Regions from separate parts of the Dietzia sp. ANT_WB102 genome, predicted to be linked through region 1. Evidence: riboswitches for the same ligand, from Rfam matches in the RefSeq annotation. Region 1 holds a riboswitch; the other holds the start of a gene.
The links. Region 1 has a riboswitch for cobalamin ahead of cobN (cobaltochelatase subunit CobN). Riboswitches for the same ligand answer to the same signal wherever they lie in the genome.
Positions count from the first base shown of each region.

Region 2: it holds a riboswitch for cobalamin, as region 1 does, so the genes downstream of both, FQ137_RS06485 (energy-coupling factor ABC transporter permease) here and cobN (cobaltochelatase subunit CobN) in region 1, are expected to answer to the same signal.

Region 1 covers NZ_VOBA01000001.1:786,135-789,531, reverse strand. The annotation lists gene cobN (cobaltochelatase subunit CobN) at 1-1,676, opposite strand, end outside; cobalamin riboswitch at 1,667-1,862, opposite strand; gene FQ137_RS03545 (nitrite reductase) at 1,924-2,844, shown strand; cobalamin riboswitch at 2,836-2,961, shown strand; gene FQ137_RS03540 (precorrin-8X methylmutase) at 3,012-3,397, shown strand, end outside.
Region 2 covers NZ_VOBA01000001.1:1,420,503-1,423,899, forward strand. The annotation lists gene FQ137_RS06475 (energy-coupling factor transporter transmembrane protein EcfT) at 1-666, opposite strand, end outside; gene FQ137_RS06480 (energy-coupling factor ABC transporter substrate-binding protein) at 667-1,029, opposite strand; gene FQ137_RS06485 (energy-coupling factor ABC transporter permease) at 1,026-1,796, opposite strand; cobalamin riboswitch at 1,831-2,062, opposite strand; gene FQ137_RS06490 (diguanylate cyclase) at 2,110-3,288, opposite strand; gene FQ137_RS06495 (sugar transferase) at 3,285-3,397, opposite strand, start outside.

The sequences.
Region 1 (3,397 bases):
CCGCGCGCCAGCCAGCGATAGGCGGCGAGGTAGTGGTGGGAGGGCGCCAACTCGGGGTCGTGGTAGATCGCCACAGGGTTCTCGCCGAACCCGCGGGGCGGCTGGATCAATAGGACGACATTGCCGGCCTGGATGGTCGCCAAGACGATCTCGCCGGCGTCGTTGACGAACAGCTCCCCCGGGGCCTCGCCCCACGCCTCGACCATCCCCGCGCGCAGCGTCTCGGGCAGGTCCGCGGTCCAGCGCACATACTCGTCTGTGCTGATCCGGACGTGACTGTCGGTGAGCTGGGCGTTCGTGAGCCACTCCTCGTCCTGCCCGCCCGCGGCGATGAGCGCGTGGATCAGGGCGTCACCGGCGGCGGTGTCGTCGGCGTAGGTGCCCTCGTCGCCGCTATCGGACAGCTCCAGAAAGCGGGCGATGGGCCCGTCGGCCGGGCCCAGGTCGTAGCCTTCGTCGCGCATGCGCCGCAGCAGCCGGATGGTCGAGACAGGGGTGTCGAGGCCTACGGCGTTGCCGATGCGGGAATGCTTGGTGGGATAGGCCGAGAGCACCAGTGCGATCTTGCGGTCGGCGGGCGGCACGTGCCGCAGCCGTGCGTGGGCCACGGCGATCCCGGCGACGCGGGCGCACCGCTCCGGATCGGCCACGTAGCGGGGCAGGCCGTCGGCGTCGATCTCCTTGAACGAGAACGGCGCGGTGATGATCCGGCCATCGAATTCGGGGATGGCGATCTGATTGGCCGAGTCCAGCGGGTTGACGCCGTCGTCGGAGTCCGCCCAGTCGTCCCGGCTCCAGGTGAGGCACAGCCCCTGCAGCACGGGGATGTCCAGGGCGGCGATGCGTTCGACGTCCCAGGTTTCGTCCTCGCCGCCGGCGCTCACCGCGCCGGGAGTGGTGCCGCCGGCGGCCAGCACGGTGACGACGATCGCGTCGAGGGTGCCGAGCGCGGTGAACAGCTCGTCGGGTGCCGAGCGCAGGGACCCCGCGAAGACGGGTACGCCGACGGCGCGGCCGGTCGCGTCGACGGCGTCGGCCAGCGCGTGCGCGAAACCGGAGTTCCCGCTCACCTCGTGCGCGCGGTAGTAGAGGACGCCCACTCGAGGCAGTCCGTCGGCGGCGGGCGCGTCGGGCCGGTCCGGCATCCCCCACACCGGCACACTCTCCGGCGGCTCGAAGCCGGCGCCGGTGAGCAGCACGGTGTCGGAGAGGAAGGCGTGCAGCTGCGCGAGGTTCCGCTCGCCGCCCTCGGCGAGGTAACGGTGCGCCTCGGCCGCGATGCCGATCGGCACCGTCGACAGCTCCATGAGGTCGGCGTCGGGGCTCTGTTCACCGCCCAGGACCACCACGGGCACACCCGCATCCAGCACGGCGGCGAACCCGGCCTCCCAGGAGCGCCGCGAGCCGAGGATGCGCACCACGACCAGATCGGCGTCGGTGAGGAGGTCCGGGAGGTCCACCTCGATGTCGAGTCGGGACGGGTTGCCGAGCGTCCAGGCTGAGCCGGAGGCCCGCGCGGAGAGCAGGTCCGTGTCGGAGGTGGACAGCAGGGCGATGCGGCGTTCGTGCTGTGAGTCGTGGGCAGCTGCCGTGTCGTGCGATCGTGCCGCGGCGTCGTCAGGGGACGCCGAACGCCGGGTGGGGCGCATGTTCTTCTCCAAACCCTCGTGGAACATGTCGCCGTGGCCGGTCTCCTGGCTTTCGCATCAACGCCGTGCGACCGACCTTCCCGGGCCGGTGGGCCCAGTGGTCTCCGCCCCGGGTCGGGACGGACGAGGGTGCGCGACTTCCGCGACTACAGTGGCGAGGGCCGCGCCGGCTTTTCCTCCGGCTTCCCGAACACCACGGCAGTGGCGAGCCTATCCGTCACCGCCCACCCCTGGGCCGCCGCCCTCCACCCACCGTGATGCCACACTGGCCCTCGTGAGCATCACCGAACCCACCCGCCGCACGCGCGGCGACCTGTGCCCCGGAGTGTTGCGGCCGTGGCCGGCCTCCGACGGCGCCCTGGTCCGGCTGCGCATCCCGGGTGGCCGCCTGTCGCCGGAGTCCCTCACCGCTCTGCACGGGGTCGCCGCACGATACGGCGACGACGACGTGCACGTCACCACCCGCGCGAACCTGCAGCTGCGCGCCCTGCCGATCGGGCCGGACGGGCAGCTGCCCTCCGAGGTGATCTCGGCGATCGCCGGGACCGGCCTGCTCCCCTCGCCCGGGCACGAGCTCGTGCGCAACGTCCTGGTCTCGCCGCTGACGGGGTTGGTCGGCGGCCGGGCGGACCTGCGATCGGTGACCGAGTCGCTGGACTCCGGTTTGCTCGCCGATCCCGCGCTCGGCGGTTTGCCGGGCCGGTTCCTGTTCGTCCTGGACGACGGCCGCGGTGACCTGGTCGAGCGGTCCTGCGACCTGGGGTTCGTCGCGCTCGACCGCGACACCGTTCAACTGCGGGTGGGCGACGCCTGGTCGGCCGTCGTACCGCTAGCCGAGGCCGTCGACCGATTGACAGCGCTGGCGCGCGATTTCGTCGAGGCCCGGGGCGCCGGTCCCGAGGCGCCCTGGCACGTGCGCGAGCTGACCGCCGCCTCCGCCGCGCCGCTCGCCGCGGTGTCGACTGCGGATGTGCGCCTGCCCGACCCCGCCGGACCGCTCGCCTACGGGCCGGTACCCGTTCCGTCTGACGCGTCGGCCCCGTCCCCGGCCCAGTCCCCGGTGACGGCGGGGATCGAGCACGTCGAGGCCCCGGGCGGGGTGCTCGACCGGGGTCTCGTCGGCCGCCTCACCGGCGCGGGTGTGGCCGAGCTGATCGTCACCCCGTGGCGCGGAGTGCTGGTCGTGCCCGAGTAGGCTGCCTTCCGTCCCACACGTCAGGAACCCGGTGCGATTCCGGGGCGGTTCCGCCACTGTGAGGCCCGCGTGTGACGCGTGCCGAGCCAGACACTCGCGGGGGATCAGCGCGCTCATGCCGCGTCGCTGCGCTTTCCAGTCCGGGGCGAGAACCCCGAGGAGGACCCATGCCCAGTGCTGCCCGGCCGCCGCGTCGCTATGACTACATCGACGACGGCCCCGCCATCTACGTCGATTCCTTCGCCACGATCCGCCGGGAGACGGACCTGTCGCGGCTGCCGGCGGAGGCGGAGAAGCTGGCCGTGCGGATGGTCCACGGAACCGGGCAGACAGACCTGGTCGACGACCTGCAGGTCCACCCGGATCTCGTCGGGGCCGCCCGGTCGGCGCTCGGCTCGGGCGCGCCCCTCCTCTGCGACGCCCACATGGTCGCGTCGGGGATCACCCGCGCCCGGCTCCCCCGGGACAACGATGTGGTGTGCACGCTGTCCGATCCGGGTGTGCGCGAGCTGGCCGCACAGATGGGCACCACCCGCTCAGCCGCCGCGCTCGC
Region 2 (3,397 bases), 630 kb from region 1:
GGGGGAGACCGGACGCGCCGGAGCGAGGACCGCGGTCTCGCCTCGTTCGGCCCGCATCGACATCGCGTCGTCGATCGCCCGGGCGCGAGTCACGGCCAGCACGAAGACCGAAGCGAACTGGGTGCCCACCGAGCTGATCGCGGCGCGCGCGGTCCGGTTGCCCAGCCGGAGATCGTGGGCCTGGCGCAATGTGCGGGTGGTGCCGATGAGGATGCCGATCAGGCGATACGTGGTGTCCACGACGTGCGCGAGGGGGCCGGGAAGTCCCGCCCGCCGCCCGGCGGCCAGCAGGTCCGCGACCGGAGTCGTGCAGGCCAGCGTGATGGTGGTAGCGGTGGCCGCGCTCGCGCGACTCACCGTCCGCCACGCGGTGTCCACCCCGGCCGGGTCCACCACGAAACGCCAATCCACCAGATCCCAGATGAGGGGGCCGGTGCCCAGGAGGAGAAACACGACGGGCGCGAGTAGCGCCGGCACATAGACCCGGGCGGGCACCCGGGCCAGGACAAGCGCACACGCCGCACAGATGGCCAGGATCACCGCGTGGCCTACCGGCGGCGGCACGAGAAGCGCCGCCACCAGCAAGCCACCGAAGAGCAGGAGCTTCTCCGCTGTGGGGAGGGCCGACCAGCGGTTGTGGGAGGCCGCCAGTTCGATCGGATTCATCTAGTGCCCGGCGGGGGCCGCGCCGGGAGTGGCAGTGCCCGCGGCAGCGATCCCGCTGTCCCGGCGGTGCCTGGACCGGGTCCGCAGGACGCCGATGCCGTAGCCGACGATCCCGCCGCCGATCCCGGCCTGGAGCGCGAACAGTCCCGATTCGACTTCTCCCGGCAGTTCGGGCACCAGCGGCTCGAACCAGGGCTCGTACTGCGGCGACACCTCGCCGATCGTGCCCTCAGCCTGTCCGTCGGCCCCCTCGAAGGCGCCGCCCGCCCCGGTGCCGTAGATCAGGGAGAACACCGCGATCGCGCAAGCCGCGGCGATCAGCCCGACGAGCACCCACACGTTGACGTGCTTGCGGCCGGTCATCGCGACACCTCCGTGGTCCCGACCCGAGCCTGGGAGCCGCCGGCGCCACCGTCGGCCCCGGTGGCGACTGCCTCGTCGTCGTCGTTTTCGGGGTCCGAGAGGCGTGCACGCCGGAAGAAGCCGAGGAGGTCGAGTTCGCGCGAGGCGATGCGCATCAGAACACTCACGATGACCACCACGACGAGCGCTTCGACGATCGCGAGCGGGATCTGCGTCAAAGCGAAGACCGCGAGGAACTCGCCCATCGAATACCACAGACCGTGCTCGGCACTCGGGAACGCCAACGCGAGCTGGGCGCTCGTGGTGATGTACGTCATGAGGTCGGCGAGGAACGCGGCGACGAACACCGCACCCAGCAGCGGCATCGCGACCCTCCGACACGCGACGAACGCCGCGTAGGCAGCCCACGGGCCGGCAACCCCCATGGAGAACACATTCGCGCCCAGTGTGGTGATCCCTCCGTGCGCGAGCAGCAACGCCTGGAACAACAAGACCACGGTGGCGACAAACGCCATCACCGGTGGTCGGAAGATGATCGTCCCCAGGCCCGTCCCGGTCGGGTGCGAGCTCGACCCCGTCACCGAGGGGAGCTTGATGGCCGACATGACAAACGTGAACGCCCCGGCGACGCCCAGGAGCACACCCGCCTCCGGCGTCCGACGGACAGTCCTGACGACCTCCCGCGCGCCGTGAATCACGAACGGCGCCGCGACGGCGGTCCATGCGACGGCATGCGCCGACGGCAGGAAACCCTCTGCGATATGCATCTGGTGGAACCTTTCTGCCCGTCACCTCGCGGGCACTCGTGGTGGCAGCCACGGCCGGTCTCCTGGCTCACGGTTTTCCCGGCCCATCTCATCGAGACGGGCCGAACCGCCGCCGGTCCGCCTTCCCGCCAGCACGACAAGTGCGGGCAGTGGCACGAAGGACCGGTGACATCACCGCTCACAGTGGCGAGGGCCGCCCCGGTCTCACACCGGGTTCCCGAACGCCGTAGCTGCGCAAAGCGTATACCGTGGGCGCCTCCCGAGGGGAAGCGCGATGACGATGCCACAGGCCGACCGGCCGGGGGAAACGCACCTAGGCGATCCGCCGACTCTCCTCGGGAGCCTGTCGCCGACGTTTGAGTTCCTGCCCGGCCAGTGCACCCAACGGGTGACCACTCTTGAGGTTGACCGGCGAGTCGGTGCCCTCGTCCTCGATCCCGGGTGTCCAGTGGATCGTGGGCGCGGTGCGCATCACCACCCGGTCCCGGCCGAGAGACTTGGCCCGGTACGCGCCGAGGTCCGCCTGCCGGGTGAGTTCATCAATGATCGCGGAGGCGTTCGGGCAGCCCTCGGACTCTGTGACGATCGAGGCGACCACGGCGCCCACGCTCACCGTCACCTCGCCTTCCGCCGCGACCGCCATCCGGATCCGTTCCGCGGCGGCGCTCACGTCCGCCTTGTTCTCGGCAGCGGACATCACCACGAACTCCTCGCCGCCGATGCGGCTCACCAGACTGTGCGGTGGCGCCGCTGCGGCGATGGTGGCTACGGAATTCACGAGCACCCGATCGCCGGCAGTGTGCCCGCGGCTGTCATTGACTGACTTGAAGTGGTCGATGTCGATGAGGAGGAAGCCCACCGGCAGGCCCCGGCGAACGCAGTGCTCGAACACCCGCGCGTGCCGCCTGGTGAGACCGCGGCGGTTCAACGCGTGGGTGAGTGGGTCGATCTCTCCGAGTCGCGCCACCTTCTCCATCGCGAACTCCAGGGAGCTCCGGAGGGCCACGACCAGGGCCACGGGTATCGAGACCGTAAGGATGGAGGCGGCGACCGCCACGAGTCGAGCGGTGAGGGAGGTCGACCAGAAAACGGAGAAGCCGGCGGCGAGAAGCAACGCTGCGACGGTGAAGCCGATCGTGGTCCGCCTGGTCGACGACATCGCGGCGATCGCGGGCATCGCGGACAGGAGCGCGACGATCGCCGGGGCGACGGCCGGGTCGGTCACGATGGACGCGGAGATCGCGACGCCGACCATGGCGGTGATGCCGACCACCCCGAACTGCCTGTCCGTCAGCTTGCCGACCCGGATCGTGAAGACGAACAGGACGACAGCGCACATCCAGACCGCGACCAGTGCCGACATCGCGCCCGCGTGGAACAGCTCCGGACTGGCGATGGCGAGGAGCGGGAGCAGCAGCCCCCCGCAGCTACTGACAAGAACGGCGGCGGACCGGGCGTCGTACCTCTCCCAGAGCTGCAGGGGCATAATCATGAGCCCGTGCCCCTGAGAACCGCTCTGGCGGTGAGTAGCAGGATTTTCACGTCGAGCCACACAGACCAGTTCTGGATATAGAAGTTGTCGTAGAGGGCGCGGTCGCCGA